3 regions of the Exiguobacterium sp. HSB13 genome follow, and region 2 is predicted to be linked to each of the others. Evidence: riboswitches for the same ligand, from Rfam matches in the RefSeq annotation. Region 2 holds a riboswitch; each other region holds the start of a gene.
What was found. A riboswitch is a leader RNA that binds a small molecule or an ion and turns the genes downstream of it on or off. The one in region 2 is predicted to bind S-adenosylmethionine.
Positions count from the first base shown of each region.

Region 1 (5,939 bases), on a different contig from region 2:
TCGTCCCCCAAAGACGAAGCGGTGCAATGAACGGGTGGTGGATCGAAAGGACCGATCAGGAAGTGAACGTAAGCTGGCGATCATGTCGAACAGGCGCCGTCCTCCACGCGGAAGAGCGAACAATTCCGAATGGAGCTGGGTTTTCCTTCGTAGCATTTCTAACCACATTATTCGTGTTGTCGGTTCGCCGGCAACGCCTTTTTTTTGTTTTCTGGAAGTTTTTCGAGCCGGTCGCTTGCCAGGATAGCATCTCCTTGCTACAATGCGAATAAGGAAAATTACTTTAATTCATATCCGATTACTCGGAATTAACTGGTGAGATGGAGGACGACAAGGCATGACAGTACGTTTTATGGATGTTTTCACAGAATGGGCATCGACGTATGACGAGACAGTAACTGGACATGATCCAGAGTATAAAGAGGTCTTTCGTCGATACGATGAGATTTTGGATACAGTAGCGGATAAAGCGCAGTCGCCGGTCATTGAATTCGGAGCAGGCACAGGGAACCTGACACAACGTCTTCTGGCACGTCACGACGCCGTACTCGCCGTCGAACCAAGTCCGGAGATGCGGGCAATCCTGACGGAAAAGATTCCAACGCTTGCTGTGCAAGACGGTCACTTCCTCTCGTTCGAAGCGAACGAAGTAAGCAGTTTCGTTTCGACGTATGCGTTTCATCATCTAACGGATGAGGAAAAGGGAGAAGCAATCGAGCTGATGGCGTCACATTTACCGGCAGACGGAAAAATCGTCTATGCGGATACGATGTTCGTCTCAGAAGAGGCACGCCTGCAAACGATCCGCGAAGCACGTGCTCAAGGGTTTGATGCATTAGCAGACGATCTCGAACGCGAGTTTTATCCGTTGATTCCAGTCATGGAAGAATTGTTTACAGCACGGGGATTCACTGTTAACTTCACACAATACAATCACTTCGTCTGGCTCGTAGAAGCCAAGAAAATGGGGGAATAAATCATGGCACTTCAAAAAATGAACGTCGAAAGCTTTAACCTGGATCATACGAAAGTCAAAGCACCTTATATCCGCGTCGCGGGTTATAAAGAAGGTAAAGTCGACCAAGTCGTCAAATACGATATCCGTTTCACGCAACCAAACGTTGAACAAATGCCGATGCGTGCGATGCACACACTCGAGCACTTACTTGCTGAAAACATCCGCAACTACTCGGATGATGTCATCGATGTCTCGCCGATGGGATGCCAAACAGGTTTCTACATGGCGATGATGAATTTCGACTCGGTCGAAAAAATGAGCGAACTCGTTGAGAAGACATTGAATGACGTCCTTGCAGCAGAAGAGATTCCAGCGCAAAACGAAGTCCAATGTGGATTTGCGAGCGCACATGACCTCAAAGGAGCGAAGCACTATGCCGAGAAAATGCTTGCCGGTCGTGATGAATGGGACATCGTCTTCGGATGATCGCGAACAACGTCCGCGACCTCGTCGGAAACACACCACTCTACGAGATCACTTCATTCGATTTGCCTGCTGGTACGCGCATTTTGGCGAAGCTCGAATGGATGAACCCTGGGGGCAGCGTCAAAGACCGCCTTGGCATTCAACTCGTTGATGCAGCAATCGAAAACGGACATGTGACACCAGGCGGTACGATCATCGAGCCGACAGCCGGGAATACCGGCATCGGCTTGGCGCTCGCCGCTAAAAAATATGATCTTCAAGTCATCTGTGTCGTTCCGGAAAAATTCAGTCAAGAAAAACAGACGTTGATGCGGGCACTCGGCGCAACCGTCGTCAACACGCCGACTGAACTCGATATGCAAGGGGCTATCGACCGGGCTAAAGAACTCGGTCAGGAAATTCCGAACAGTTACGTTCCGTTACAATTCGAAAACGAAGAGAATCCAGTCACGTATCAGCGGACACTCGGTCCTGAGCTGATTGCGGACTTGTCGCACATCGACTGGTTCGTTGCCGGTTGTGGTTCAGGTGGTACGTTCGCCGGAACAGCGGACTTCTTAAAACAACGTCTCGGTACAAAAGCAGCGATCGTCGAACCGGAAGGCTCCGTCTTAAATGGTGGTCCAGCCGGTCCGCATAAGACAGAAGGCATTGGAACAGCAAAATGGCCAAGTCTCGTGCCACGTGAGCTCGTTGACGAGATTCATACGATTTCTGACCGCGATGCGTTTAATGCGGTCCATACACTTGCCGCTCGTGAAGGATTACTCGTTGGTAGTTCAGCAGGTGCAGCGCTCGTTGCTGCGCTTGATATCGCAAAGCGTCACCCCGGCAGTACGATCGTCACCGTCTTCGCAGACAGTGCCGAACGCTATTTAAGCCAACAAATCTTTGAAAAGGTGGACGAAACTCATGCGTAAGAAGACAGCATTGATTCATGGAGGAACAGGTGTCGACCGGGCAACAGGAGCCGTCACACCACCAATCTATCAAACAAGCACATACAAGCAGGATAAAATCGGTCAACTCAAGGACGGATATGAATACTCACGGACAGCGAACCCGACACGGACGAGCATCGAACGATTGATTGCAGATCTTGAAGGCGGCGCACGTGGTTTTGCCTTCGGTTCTGGGATGGCAGCAATCCATGCCGTCTTCCACTTGCTTGAGTCTGGCGACCACATCGTCATGACAGATGACGTCTACGGTGGTACGTTCCGCTTGATGCAACGCGTCTTACCGAAGTTCAATATCCAAGTGACATTCGTCGATACGACGGACCTTGCGGCAACGGAAGCAGCGATCCAAGACAACACGAAGATCGTCTACGTCGAAACACCGACGAACCCGTTGTTGAAAGTAACGGACATTGAAGCAATCGCAACGATCGCCAAACGTCACGATCTTAAACTTGTCGTCGACAACACGTTCGCGACACCTTATCATCAACAACCACTCGCACTCGGTGCAGACATCGTCTTGCACAGTGCGACGAAATACATCGGCGGACATTCGGACGTCGTCGCTGGACTTGTCGTCGTTAAAGATGATGAGCTCGGCGAAGAGTTGCACTTCATCCAAAACTCGACAGGCGGCGTGCTTGGACCGCAAGACAGCTTCTTGCTCGTCCGTGGTCTTCGTACGCTCGGTATCCGGATGGATGCAATCGAAGAGACAGCACATGATCTCGTCGCGTTCTTACAAGCGCAAGACATTGTCTCGAACATCTTCTACCCAGGACTTGCATCGCATCCTGGTCACGACATCCAAGCGAAACAAGCGACTGGATTTGGTGGGATGATCAGCTTTGATGTCGGTTCAGCAGCGAACGCAGAAAAACTTGTCGAGGCGACACATTTCTTCACACTTGCTGAGAGTCTTGGTGCCGTTGAGAGTCTGATTTCGGTTCCGGCACGGATGACGCACGCGTCGATCCCAGCAGAACGTCGGGCAGAACTCGGTATCACGGACGGTCTCGTCCGGATTTCAGTTGGACTTGAGGATGCGGAAGATTTGAAAGAAGACTTAACACGTGCTTTCACGTTCCTCGAAAAAGTTTCTGAAAAAACTGTTTGACAACAAAAATAACCCCTGCTAATATTCAGAATATATTCTACAAACTTAATACCGAAACTCTTATCGAGAGTGGTGGAGGGACTGGCCCGATGAAACCCGGCAACCGCGGATCTAATCCGAAGTGGTGCTAATTCCAGCAGACAAAAGTCTGGGAGATGAGAGCAAATGGTTTTGTGTACTGAAAAGTGCGCGCGTTTGCTCTAAAACGCGCGCACTTTTTTATTTAGGAGGGACAGTTGTGATTCGTTTACAAGACGTAGGAAAGATTTATCGCTCAAAGCGCGGAGCGGTCGAAGCCGTTGCGAATGTTGATTTGACAATCGAGCGCGGTGAAATTTTTGGAATAATCGGTTATTCCGGAGCAGGGAAATCGACCTTGATCCGATTGCTGAATATGCTCGAGGCACCAACGAGTGGTTCGATCCAAATCGATGGTGTCGAAATGACATCACTCAAACCAAAAGAATTACGAGGCGTCCGCAAGAATGTCTCGATGGTTTTCCAGCACTTCAACTTACTTTGGTCACGGACGGTTGAAGAGAACATCATGTTCCCACTCGAGCTCGGTGGCTTCCCGAAAGCACACCGCAAGGAACGGGTAGCGGAACTGATCCAACTCGTTGGTTTGGACGGACGCGAAAAAGCCTATCCGTCACAATTATCGGGTGGTCAAAAACAACGTGTCGGTATCGCTCGGGCACTGGCATCGAACCCGGACGTTCTCTTATGTGACGAGGCAACCAGTGCACTCGATCCGAAGACGACGGATTCAATCCTTGAGTTACTCGTCGACATCAATGAAAAACTGAAACTGACGATCGTCTTGATCACACACGAGATGCACGTCATTCAAAAAATCTGTCACCGGGTCGCCGTCATGGAAGCCGGTAAAATCGTCGAGCAAGGACCGGTCGCAGAAGTCTTCCGTCATCCGAAGCAAGCGATGACGAAGGAGTTCGTCAAACAATTGACGTCGCCGTCTGAAAACGAGTTGACGTTCGCGAAACTACGCGAACGGTACCCAACCGGAAAGATCGTTCAGTTGACGTTCGTCGGATCGACGGCGGAAAGCCCGATCCTCGCGGAAGTCATGAAGGATTCGCCGGTCCTGTTCAACATCATCGGCGGAAACGTCGGTCAATCACAGGAAGGGGCACTCGGTACACTGTTCATTCAGTTGATTGGGGAAACAGAAGCAACACAAGCGGTCATCACGAAGCTTCAAGCCAGTGATGTTGAAGTGGAGGTGGATCACCGATGATTTCATTCTTTGACAACCTAGACTGGGACATGGTGTGGGAAGCGACAGGCAGTACCGTCTATATGACGGCAATCGCTGGGGTTTCGACATTCGTTCTCGGTTTGATCATTGGTCTATTATTGTATGCAACAAACGAAGAGTTATTATTCAAGAATCGGGCGTTTTATTCAATCTTGAGCTTGGTCGTCAACGTTTTCCGTTCGATTCCGTTCATCATCTTACTGATCTTATTGATTCCATTCACGACAGCAATCGTCGGTTCGTTCCTCGGACCAACGGCAGCACTACCAGCACTGATCTTCGGTGCTGCACCGTTCTACGGTCGGATGGTTGAACTCGCGTTACGCGAAGTCGATAAAGGTGTCATCGAGGCAGCTGAATCGATGGGTGCGACGAAGTTCCAGATCATCTATAAAGTCTTAATCCCGGAAGCGTTGCCTGCCATCGTTTCGGGAATCACGGTCACACTCGTCTCACTTGTCGGTTATACGGCAATGGCCGGAGTAGTCGGCGGAGGTGGACTTGGGGACATGGCCTTCATCGAAGGATTCCAGCGTTCTCAAAACGATGTCATCGTCATTGCGACACTCTTAATCTTAGCGATCGTCTTCGTCATCCAAATCATTGGTGACTTGCTGATCCGTGCAATCGATAAACGTTAATTCAAATCTTATTCATATTGGAGGAATCATTCATGAAAGTTTGGAAAAAATTCGTAGGTACTGCCGCTGTATCTGTTTTAGCAATCAGCCTTGCTGCATGTGGTGAAAAATCATCAGGATCAGGTAGCGACGACAAAACACTCGTCGTTGGTGCATCAAACGTACCGCACGCTGAGATTCTTGAGCACGTCAAAAAAGAATACGAAGCAAAAGGTTATAAGCTTGAAATCCAGAAGTTCCAAGATTACGTACTTCCGAACAAAGCACTCGCTTCAAAAGAAATCGATGCGAACTACTTCCAGCACGTACCGTATCTTGAGCAACAAGAGAAAGAAAACAAATCATATAAGTTCGCGAACGCAGGTGGCGTCCACGTTGAACCACTCGGGATTTACTCGAAGAAATACAAGTCACTCGATAAGTTACCAAACGGTGCAACGATCTTAACGAGCTCAAACGTCGCGGAACGCGGTCGTGTCTTGACGTTCCTTCA
Region 1 is NZ_JBUZOM010000001.1:1,769,940-1,775,878, reverse strand. Features, by position in the region: gene ACZGCQ_RS09420 (class I SAM-dependent methyltransferase) at 338-976, shown strand; gene ACZGCQ_RS09415 (S-ribosylhomocysteine lyase) at 980-1,444, shown strand; gene ACZGCQ_RS09410 (PLP-dependent cysteine synthase family protein) at 1,441-2,364, shown strand; gene ACZGCQ_RS09405 (bifunctional cystathionine gamma-lyase/homocysteine desulfhydrase) at 2,357-3,523, shown strand; SAM riboswitch class I at 3,581-3,685, shown strand; gene ACZGCQ_RS09400 (methionine ABC transporter ATP-binding protein) at 3,762-4,784, shown strand; gene ACZGCQ_RS09395 (methionine ABC transporter permease) at 4,781-5,446, shown strand; gene ACZGCQ_RS09390 (MetQ/NlpA family ABC transporter substrate-binding protein) at 5,479-5,939, shown strand, end outside.
Region 1: another riboswitch for S-adenosylmethionine. It lies ahead of ACZGCQ_RS09400 (methionine ABC transporter ATP-binding protein); the one in region 2 lies ahead of msrA (peptide-methionine (S)-S-oxide reductase MsrA).

Region 2 (5,939 bases):
CTGCTCAACCGACGGTAGAAACACAAACAGTCACCGAGACGACCGGGATAGCTTATTTGAACGAGGATGCTGCATTGCTACAAACGACTGATTCCGCAACGGTCATCCAACAACTACCAGCAGGAACCACACTGAAGACGCTCGGTACGGACGGTGACTTTACCCGTGTCAGTTGGCAAGAAGGCGCTGCTTATGTCGCAACAAACGCGTTAACGCAAACAGCACCTGTCTTTCAAAAACAAGCAACGCTGATGTCAAAAAGTCCACTCTCATTAGCGGCTTCACCATTTGATCCAACTGTTGTGACGACACTTCCCGCCTATCAGCGAATCGATACATACGGTACCTTCGACACGTTCACGCGTCTGAAATGGAACGAGCAATACGTTTACATCCCTACAACACAACTCGAGCAACTTCCGAAATCGACTGGAACACGGTACGCCAAACAAACGACTTCCCTTTTCGTTGAACCGAAGACGACAAGTACGAAAACAGCCGTCACTCAAAATCAAGCGTTCGAAACGTTTGGTACGACGGGTAGCTTTACGCGCGTAGCGACTAAAACCGGTTATGCGTTCATTCTAACGACCGAATTAGCAAATGCGCCGGTCGAAAATTACCCGGAAACGGGTCTGCGTTATGCCAAACGAGCGACTTCCCTTTTCGTTGAACCGAAGACGACAAGCACGAAGACAGTCGTCGTTCAAAATCAAGCGTTTGAAACGTTCGGTACGACGGGTAACTTTACTCGCGTGGCGACTAAAACCGGTTATGCCTTCGTATTGACGACTGATTTAGCAGATGCACCGGTCGTGAATCATCCGGAAACAGGGCTACGTTACGTCCAACAGCAGACGACGGTCTATGCTACTGCGACGACGAAAGGAAAAGTCGTACAATCGCTTCCTGTGAATACTTCGCTTCAGACGTACGGAGTCGAGGGTTCGTTTACACGGATTAAACGAAACGACGAGTATGCCTATGTGTTGACGGCACATCTCGGTACGTTGAAATACTATCCGAAGACTGCACGCCTCTACGTTCAGCGCGCTACACCGATCTATTCGGATGCCAAAGCTTCCAGTCCTGTCTTGAAGCAACACCAAACGAATACGTTGCTGACGGTATATGGTACAAGCGGTGCCTATAGCCGGATCATCTTCCGAGGAGCTCATGCTTACGTCAAGACAGCCGATCTCGGTAGCGGAAAAGTGTATGCAGCAACCGGAACACGATACGCGAAACGCAATCTATCTGTTTATACGTCGGCTTCGACGAGCAGTAAAACAGTTTATACTGTTAAACGAGCTGATCAACTGACGATTTACGGAACGAGCGGTAGTTACACACGCTTGAAAAAAGGATCAGTCTACGGTTACGTCAAGACGACGGATCTCGTCACGAAAAAACCAGATTTGTATGACGTCACTGGTCAACGTTACGTGACAGAGGACGATGTCGTCATCCGGTCGCAGTCAAAACTATCGGGTAAAAAAATCGGCACGTTGAAAAAAGGCGCTACGATTTCGATATACGGAAAAAGCGGTTACTATACGCGCGTCAAATATAAAAATGCGTTCGGTTTCGTCGATTCGAGTCGCATCGGACTGAACAAGCCGACGGCAAAAGCAAAAAAAGGCACGACATTTTATGTCCATCTGGACCAGACGCCACTCTTCTCTGCCGACGTTGCTTACAGTCGCCCAGCTGCCTATTTGAAGAAAGGGACGAAATTAATTGGTCTAAAATCAATTGATGATGACTTTTGGCAAGTCCGCCTAGCAAGTGGTCAAACGGGTTATGTCCTCAATCCTTACATCAACACAAGTAAACCCGATATGAGCCTGACGCAAAAAGCAATCGACCGGGCGAAAATCTATACCGTCAAACAGACGACGTCCTTCTTTTCGAGTCCAACCAGTCCAAAAGGCAGCGGACTCGTTGAGCAAGGCAAACGTGTTTATCCGCGTCACCGTGTCGGAAACTTCTATGTCATCCAGTCCGGCTGGACACCTGTTTATCTTCCAGTCTCAGCTGTGACGATCACGTCCGATAAACGGGTCGTTCAAAAGAATAATACGCGTGGTGAAAAGCTGATCCAAGCAGCCGTTCAACATATCGGCACACCATACACATGGGGTTCACAAGATGCCGTGAACGGTGGTTTTGACTGTTCCGGTTTGATTCACTATGCGACAAACAAGGCTGGAAAATACGGTGGTCGGACAAACGTTCGTGGCTATTGGTACGGTGCGTTCTTTACGAATCGTCGGACGAGTATCTCAAGCGGGAAACGCTCGGATATCGTTTTCTTCCAGAACACCTACACGGATGGTCCATCGCATATCGGGATCATGCTCGATAGCGAACACTTCATCCATGCGGGCGGTTCACAGCTTCAAATCAACTCGATTTACGAACCACGTTGGCAGGAGCATTTCCTCGGCTTCAAATCGATGTAATAAAAAAGACGAATCCGTCGACATCGACGGGTTCGTCTCTTCTTATCACAACACGTCAGAATGTCATCTCGACGTATTTCGTCACTTGTCGATCCATCAAGTATAACTCGATCTGTTCACGGTAAGCTTTATAGTGGTCGGATGCGATATGCGCTTCAAGCGCCTCTTCATCCCGATACACTTCATACAGCATGAATTGATGCTCATCCTCGATCGATTGGTGCAAGGAATAGCGCAAGCATCCTTCCTCTTTTTGTGCGGCATGATAAACCGTTTCTAAAATCGGAAAGACTTGATCCGCGAGTCCTGCTTTAATTGTAAGTACAGCGTTGACGACGATTTCTCCCATGTTTCATTATCCCCTTTCGTGATTACCTGTATCTGTACCCATTTTCACGAAAAGACACACGTCAAAGGAGCCTGAAGATGCAAACTCAACTTTTTGAAGCACTTGAACAATTCGAACCCACGATGATCGCGTTACGTCGTGATTTTCATCGACATCCGGAACTCTCTTTCCAGGAAGTCCGCACACCAGAACGGATTGCAAACTTTTATGCGGAGCAGGGCATCCCTCACGAAACAGCCGTCGGAGGTCGTGGTGTCGTCGCGACGATCGAAGGCAAACAACCTGGTCCGACGATTGCTGTTCGTGCGGATTTTGATGCCTTACCGCTTCAAGAAGAGACGACGCTTGCCTTCCGGTCGATTCACCCTGGTGTCATGCATGCATGTGGACACGATGGGCATACGGCGATGGTGATGGCCCTTGCTGCTACACTCTATCCATTACGGAATCAATTGCAAGGAACGATTCGAATCATCCACCAGCATGGTGAAGAGGTCTTTCCCGGTGGCGCGATCCAAATGATTGAAGCCGGTGTCCTCGAAGGCGTCGATGCGATCTTCGCGACACATCTCGAAAATGATTTACCGGTCGGTACGATCGGTTTTCGAGAAGGACATACATTATGCGCGATCGATGAATTCGAAATCATCGTTCACGGTCAAGGTGGGCATGCCCATGCACCGCACAAAACAAAAGATGCGCTTGTCGCCGGTGCACAACTGGTCTGTAACCTCCAACACCTTGTCAGTCGACGGGTCGATCCGTTCGAACCCGCTGTCCTTGCGATCGGGTCCTTCCATGCGGGAACGGCTCCGAACATCGTCACAGGTGAAGCACGCATCGTCGGGGAGATTCGGACGTTCAACGAGACACTACGACATCAGCTCCGACAAGAAGTCGACCTTATCGCCAAAACAACGTGTGCCGGCATCGGTGCCACCTATTCGATTGACTTCACGACGGGTTACCCGGCGCTTTGGAATCATCCGGACGAGACAAAACTCGTTCAGGAAGCCGCTTCTTTCTTACCGGAAGCATCTGTCCGGTCACTCACACCGATGATGGCGGCGGATGACTTCGCACATTACTTAACGCACGTACCGGGTAGTTATTTCTTCACCGGCTCCGGATATACGGACGGTCGCGTCAATCATCCACAACATCATCCGCAGTACGAGATCAACGAACAGGCGTTGTTGGTTGGTGCGAAAACACTCGGAGCGACCGTTTTACGTGCCTTGAAACCTAAGGATTGACTTTATTTCTTTGTGAATGGTATCATCACAACAATGATAACGAATGACATCAACTTCATATACCCTTATCAAGAGTGGACCGAGAGATCTGGATCGATGACGTCCCAGCAACCTGCGCATAGCAAGGTGCTACGACCAGCAAAGCGAAAGCTTTGGTTGATAAAAAGCGGCGACTCCTTTTGCAACCAAGCGAAGGAGTCGTTTTCGTTTTTCTCGCTGTCAGACATACAATGGGAATTTCCCACGGAGAGGAAGATACGGATGGAAAAAGCAACATTTGCAGGTGGATGTTTTTGGTGTATGGTGACACCGTTTGAAGAATTACCAGGAATCGAGGGAATCGTATCAGGTTACATGGGTGGACACGTCGATCACCCGACATACGAGCAAGTTAAAACAGGAACGACAGGACATCTCGAAGTCGTTCAAATCACGTTTGATCCGAGTCTGTTCCCGTACGAGCGTCTGCTCGAACTCTACTGGCCACAAACGGATCCGACGGATGCAGACGGTCAGTTCCAAGATCGCGGCACGCAGTACGCACCAGCAATCTTCTATCATACGGATGCTCAGCATGAAGCAGCGATCGCTTCTCGTGACGCTCTTGTTGCAAGCAATCGTTTCAAACAACCGATCGTGACGCGGATCGATGCCGCTTCTGAGTTTTATCCAGCGGAAGAGTACCATCAAGACTTCCATAAGAAAAATCCAGAACACTATAAAAAAGATCGTGCTGCTTCTGGTCGCGATGCCTTCATCGAGCAAGAATGGAAAGATACGACGACGGTCTAATCACCTCGAACCATACACAGTAGCTGAGACTGATTTCAAGCATCTCGTTCTTCCCCTACTTTTCAGTAGAAAGTGGAGGATGACCGAGATGTCATTGGAGTCAGTTTTTTGTATGTAAACCAACTGCTTTGTCCTTTGCGTCACCCTTGCATAAATTTGCAATCGTTTACAAATGAAGTCTTTTGTTTTACGGTTAACAAAAATTAACCGGTTAAAAAGGAGATGATTGGATGGAACAAAAAGCGATTCATATACTGAACAGCTATGAACAATTGAAGGTGATCAGTGATCCATTACGAACAAAAATTCTTATGTTTCTCGTCGAAAAACCGCATACGGTGCATCAGTTAGCCCACTTGCTGACGTTATCCCGCGCGAAGGTCCTTTATCATGTACGGGAACTTGAAAAGCATGACTTAATTCGCCTCGTCCGGACAGAAGAACAGGGCGGCAACTTGTTGAAATATTACCAAGCGATTGCCCGAGGATACATTCCTGCTGATCACCTTCTGAACTTCGTCGAGACAAAAGAGGCGACTCGGCAGTCGTATCTTGAGGTACTCGACCGGGCAAAGACACGCGTCCTTACGGCTCCGACAGCTGCTTTTGCTCCCGTATCTTCGAACGTTGAGGACTGGATGAGCTTATCGCTTCAAAAGGAACTAACGATTTCTGAAGCCGACTTTCAGCGATTTGCTACAAAATATCGTGCTTTATTAGACGAGTTCACACAGTCTCCACCTGACGAAAAAGATCAAAAGCACTTTTACATCATGACGACTGCTTTTGCAATTGATGAACCACTGTTTGAGAATGACGAGGTTTAAATCGGAGGTGCCCCATGCTACCTGTTGAAATGGATATGCAACACTCGCTGTTTAAAAATCGATCCTTTTTATTTTTATGGGGGTCCGGTATGTGCTCTGCCCTTTCGTTATCGATGTATCTGTTTGTTGAACAATGGTATGTCATCCATACGTTAAACCAAGCGTCCTATCTCGGATTCGTTCTCATGGCTACCTTGTTACCTCGTATTTTTCTCATGTTGTTCGGTGGCGTCTTATCCGATCGCTATAA
Region 2 is NZ_JBUZOM010000002.1:298,979-304,917, reverse strand. Features, by position in the region: gene ACZGCQ_RS13290 (SH3 domain-containing protein) at 1-2,465, shown strand, start outside; gene ACZGCQ_RS13285 (putative quinol monooxygenase) at 2,521-2,814, opposite strand; gene ACZGCQ_RS13280 (M20 metallopeptidase family protein) at 2,892-4,070, shown strand; SAM riboswitch class I at 4,133-4,236, shown strand; gene msrA (peptide-methionine (S)-S-oxide reductase MsrA) at 4,332-4,862, shown strand; gene ACZGCQ_RS13270 (ArsR family transcriptional regulator) at 5,093-5,689, shown strand; gene ACZGCQ_RS13265 (MFS transporter) at 5,704-5,939, shown strand, end outside.

Region 3 (5,939 bases), on a different contig from region 2:
TTTCCTCCCCCGTGGCTTGCGATCAGCGTCGGCAGTCTCGTCTATCTCAACTTCTTCACCCACCACTGGATCTTCGATGCACGCTGGCTATTGATGGTCCTCGTCGTCCTTGTCTTCTATAAGTCTTGGGTTCATTTTACGATCGAGCAGACGATCTACCGGATGCCGCTCGTCCTGTCCTTTTTACTGATCGCCTTTTTCATTTGGATTGCAGAGAATATCGTGACGTTCTTTAAAGGCTGGGTCTATCCGCATCAAGAAGGAGGCTGGGCAGTCGTTGATCTTGGAAAATTGTCTTCTTGGTTCCTGCTTGTGATCATCACGGTTTTAATTGTCATCGTTGCAAAATATAAGCGTCAGGATCCGGCTGTGGAAATTCAGCAACGTACCTAAATAAAAAAACAACCCGGTTATTTTTTTGAACTACTTCCACGTTTTTTCGTTGCTATAGTGAAAAAAACGCAAAGGAAGTGGTTACGGATGATGCAACAGGTGTTGGAACGAGCAACTGAATTGGTACAGATGAAATTAGCAGTCGTGGAGCGGTATGAAGATTGGCAACTCTGGCTCGACGAAGTGAACGGAATCGACGAATGGGTCAAGATGTCAGCGTATTATGCACCGCGCGACGTTCAAGAAACACTAGTCATCGACGAAGTGAAACGAGAGAAACAGACCATCGTAATGCCACCACAAGTACCTGTCGAGCCAGTACGCACGCAACGTTATGCCTATACGTTTCAGCGGGGGTTAAAAGGCGGTACTTTACTAGAATGGTCCGGCAGTCATATTTCAGAACGAGACGTCCGCGATTGGAATCTCGAGCACGGCATGGAAGTCCGGGTCCGTGTCGATCGTCAGGATGATCAAAAAACGATGTGCCGTGTTGAAGCCGTCGTCTCGACGGAGCGAATGAGAGAAAATCCGGAACGTGTCGTGTTTGAACAAGCTATCGTCAAGGCACATGGAATCATTGAGGAAACGGTGAATGGTCCACTGCAAGATGAGTCGGGCAGACCGTTTTATTATGTCGTACCGGTAGAAGACATGCGCTATTTCCGACTAGAAGCAGGACAACTCGTCGATCTCGTCATGTGGCGCGGACGGAAAGATACACTAACGATTGCTTGGAAACATCCGTTCACGTATGAAGAGCCGATCGTCAACACATCATCAAACCGTCCATCTGAGGTCAAGCAACCGGTAGTGAAGACGCCTGTGACAACGAAAAAGTCAAATCGGTATGCACGAAAAATGAAACGACAAACGGTGCCGAAAGCTAAAAAAGCGCAGCGTCGCATTCGCATTCAAAAAGAGCAAAAGATTGAACCCATCGTGACGACAGCCGTCCCTGGACAATTGATGGACTTCATCGATAAGACACCGCTAGATTTCACGCGCTTCACAGGAATGCGTCTCATCATCGTTGGAAACGAACAACAGACCGCTGTCTATCGTGAGTTCTTTGCGCCGACGGGGATCGAATTGATTCATCTAGCAGGGGACGCACAGTCCGCGAAAAAGATTGCCTGTCTCGCCAAAAAGACGGATGCGATCGTCGTCGTAACGAGTCGCGTTTCTCATGCGGCGAGTGCACATGTCATCGCGCAGGCGAAAAAGCATGGTATTCCATTCGCGATGGAACGGCTCGACGGTCGACGCTCGTTATACACGGCGTGTGAACGACAGCTTAAGCGTGCCTGGCTCAACCAGCAACGAGACGGGAAATTATTGAAAAAAGAGTGAAACATTAGAAGAATTCGACCGTAAAGTAAGGTGAGAACTTATTTTTCAAGGAGGACCTTACTCATGTCATCTCAATTAAAAAAAGCAGCGAAGGAGTCGCTTAGCGGTCGTTGGGGATTTGCCATCCTCATGTTCGTACTGTTTTCTATCATCCAGAGCGTTCCGACGTTCATCGGACCAGATCCTAACGAAGATCTAAATGCGATGAGTGCGGTCAGTATCATTCTTTCGATTTTATTGATCCCAATCGCAGCGGGTTGGACGTGGGTCGCGATGTCGCTCGCACGCAATGAAGAAGTCAAAGTAGCTGATTTGTTCGAGCCGTATAAAATCTTCGGAAAAGTCATCGGCGTCTCGATTGTGCAAGCGGTCTTCTTATTCCTATGGACACTACTTTTGATCATTCCAGGGATCATCAAGTCGTTCTCTTACCTGTTGACGTTCTACATCCTTCGAGATGAACCATCGGTCGGTATCCTCGAGGCGATCACGCGTTCACGCCAACTCATGGATGGTCATAAGATGGAAGCATTCTTACTCTTCCTATCATTCATTGGTTGGGCATTACTTGTGATCGTTACACTTGGTCTTGCTGTCTTATGGGTTGGACCATACTTCAGCGTCACAATGGCAAAATTCTATGATCGTGTTCGTGGTGAACAAGCACCAGAACCAACATCAGATTTCGTCGCACCATATTAATACCGAATCCCGACATTGCGTCGGGATTTTTCTTTTGGAATAAATCCGATAGGAAAAGACGGTTTAATGGTTGCTTTAGTTCACTGAATTCTGTACGATGAATGCAACACATCTTATCTAGAGAAGTCGAGGGACTGGCCCGAAGACACTTCAGCAACCCCGCTACGGCGGAAGGTGCTACTTCCAGGAAGGGATACCTTCCGAAGATAAGAGCGGACAGGACAAGATACCGTCGCTCTTTTCGAACTTCGAAAAGAGCGTTTTTTTATGATAAGGGGGACGATGGAGTGGAGTATGGTTTTTGGTTACCGATTTTTGGGGGATGGTTACGTAACGTCGAAGATGAACAGATGCCACCGACATTCGATTATGCAAAACAAGTCGCACAAACAGCAGAACGGATCGGCTTCTCGACGACGTTGATCGCGGAATTGAACTTGAACGACATCAAAGGTATCAAGGAACCGAGTCTTGAGGCATGGACGACGGCAGCTGCGATTGCTGCAACGACAGAACGCTTAGAAATCATGACAGCGGTTCGCCCTGGGTTCCATAATCCAGCGACGACGGCGAAGATGGCGGCAAACATCGATCAGTTGAGTGGTGGACGCTTTACGCTCAACGTCGTTTCGGCGTGGTGGGCAGAGGAAGCCAAACAATACAACGGTATCTTCACAGCACACGATGAACGCTATGCTCGGACGAAAGAATTCGTTACGGTCATGAAAGGACTATGGGCAGATGCGTCACCGTATAGTTTCTCCGGTAATCACTACACGATCGAGCAGGCGGAACTTCATCCGAAGCCCGTCCAGCGTCCAGGCATCAAGCTCTACGCTGGTGGAGAGAGTGAAGCTGGAAAGCGGACAATCGTCGAACACTGTGACGCTTATGTTATGCATGGGGGCACTGTTGAAGAAGTAGCCCATAAAATCAACGATATGAAAGTACGCCGTGAAGCGACGGGACACGAACCGCTCGAGAGTTTCGGTCTTGCTGCCTACATCATTTGCCGGGATACGGAAGAAGAAGCACTGCTTGAGTGGCAACGCATTACGGACGTCAAGGAAGACAGTGCCGGTTATGCCGGTTATCAGGATTTCATTAGTAAATCGCAACTGGAGCAACAGGTCGAGCGAAACGATTATTCCGTCTCGAACCGTGGTCTACGACCGAATTTGATCGGAACACCAGAACAAATTGCAGAGCGCATTCTAGCGTTCGAAGCCGTTGGTGTCACGTTACTCTTATTACAATTCTCACCACAACTCGAAGAAATGGAACGCTTTGCTCGTGACGTAATGCCACTGGTCGAAGCGAAACGAAAGGTAGGTCAACAATCATGACAAAAATTCATATTCTCCACGAAAACCAAGAATGGACGGACCATCTCATCAAACGTCTCGAAGAACTCGAGTTACCGTATGAAGAGTGGCATCTAAATGAAGGAATCGTTCCACTCGATGAACTGCCGCCAGAAGGTGTCTTTTACAGCCGTATGAGTGCCTCTTCGCATACACGCGGGCACCGTTACGCGCCGGAGTTGACGGAAGGGGTCCTTGCTTGGTTAGAAGAACACGACCGGACTGTCTTTAACGGAACGCGTGCGCTTCGTCTAGAAGTCAGCAAAATCAATCAGTATACGGCACTACGTAAAGCAGGCATTCGTGTACCGAAGACGACGGCTGCCGTCGGACGCGATCAAATCGTACAAGCAGCAAAAGAGATCGGCGTTTCGTCATTCATCACGAAACACAACCGTGCCGGAAAAGGTCTCGGCGTCCAGTTATTCCACTCGATTGAAGCACTTGAAGCTTATCTCGATGGTCCGACATTCGACGAACCAGTTGATGGCATCACATTGATTCAAGAGTATATTCAAGCACCAGAACCGTACATCACGCGTTGTGAGTTCGTAGGTGGAAAGTTTGTCTACGCGGTCCGAGTCGATACGTCAGAAGGTTTTGAGCTTTGCCCAGCAGATGCATGTGTGATCGACGACTTGTTCTGCCCAGTCGGAGAAGAAGCACCGCAAACTCCAATGAAGTTCCAAATCGTTGAAGGCTTCGATGACCCAATCATTGAAAAGTACGAAGCGTTCCTCCAAGCGAACCAGATCGCGGTCGCAGGCATCGAGTTCATCAAGGATGCGTCAGGTACGATCTATACGTACGACGTCAATACAAATACAAACTACAACTCGGACGCTGAAGCAGCTGCAGGACGCTACGGTATGCTTGAACTAGCGAAGTTCCTCGGTGCAGCCCTTGAAACAAGCACAGTAAAATAAGAATCTGCTCCTACCCTGTTACCGGACGTTACAAGACCGGATGACAGGGTATTTCTATTAAAAAAGGGGGCAGGTGTATGATTACGTGGAGAGAAGAACGACAGCTCGATATTCCGATTGAGGAAGCATGGCACTTGTTTGATCACACGCGACTGCAACGTCTGATTCCGAACGTCGTCCAGCATGAGGTGATTGAACGAAAACCGGGTGTCGTCGGTTCGACATATCGTCAAACGTACATGCAGGGCAACCGACTCGAAACCTATATCGTGACTGATTTAGCCTATACGAACGAACCCGACTTCAAACAAAATACGATTGGATTCACATTAGCACGGATCTTCAAAATCGAAATGACCTTTACGCTCAAACCGCTCGGACCCGATCGGTGCCTGTTGATCTATACGGGAAAAAACGAAGGAGCCAACTTTGTTGGAAAGAGTCTGTTGTCGCTTGGAGGCGAGCGAGAAAACGAGAAAATCGTTCACGGTCTATTGCAACGTGTAGAAGAAGAAGCGGCGAAACAAAAGAAGAACAATGCATGAAAAAACGGATTCCCGCACTTGGGAATCCGTTTTTAGTATCTTATCGATTCGTATACGATTTATGACCGCTCGGTAAACCAGATAGGTAACCGACACCACCTGTTTTTTGAATCCCGATGCCGTCTTTCATCGCTTGTTCGAGCGCTTTTGGATCGACGGCTGTGATTTGTTTCCCTGTCAATGCCTCACCTGGGTGCTGGTAGTTGCTCAAGAGATAGCTATACTTCCCAACGTGGTCAAGTGAACGAAGACCAGTCGCTTCAGCTCCGACTGGGACCGAAAGGATACGCGATAACTTTTTCGTCTTCAGATTATAAGCCCAAACGAAATTGTTCGTGTGCAAGGAGCTGTCTTCACCGATGAAGAGCGTATCAGATGTCGCGGAGTAGGCGAGGTTATCTGGATTCGCGACGAGGTCCGGATTCGCTGTGTTGCCGTAAGCATCCGGCTTCTTCAGATCTTCACCAATGACAAGTGCTTGCATATTCGTTGGTACGTAACGGCTATTGATGCCTTTTGCACGACCCAGATCGATTTCGAATGTCGCACCCGATTCGCGTTTTTCAAGCTGGATGTCGTCTTGGACAGCACCTTCTTGTTTTTCGGTGCTACCTGACACATATGACAAGGCGATGTAGGCTTTTTTGTCTTGTTCG
Region 3 is NZ_JBUZOM010000003.1:160,911-166,849, reverse strand. Features, by position in the region: gene ACZGCQ_RS14410 (DUF817 domain-containing protein) at 1-393, shown strand, start outside; gene ACZGCQ_RS14405 (DUF2325 domain-containing protein) at 481-1,746, shown strand; gene ACZGCQ_RS14400 (DUF975 family protein) at 1,810-2,448, shown strand; SAM riboswitch class I at 2,559-2,661, shown strand; gene ACZGCQ_RS14395 (LLM class flavin-dependent oxidoreductase) at 2,736-3,794, shown strand; gene ACZGCQ_RS14390 (ATP-grasp domain-containing protein) at 3,791-4,738, shown strand; gene ACZGCQ_RS14385 (hypothetical protein) at 4,816-5,283, shown strand; gene ACZGCQ_RS14380 (PhoX family protein) at 5,324-5,939, opposite strand, start outside.
Region 3: another riboswitch for S-adenosylmethionine. It lies ahead of ACZGCQ_RS14395 (LLM class flavin-dependent oxidoreductase); the one in region 2 lies ahead of msrA (peptide-methionine (S)-S-oxide reductase MsrA).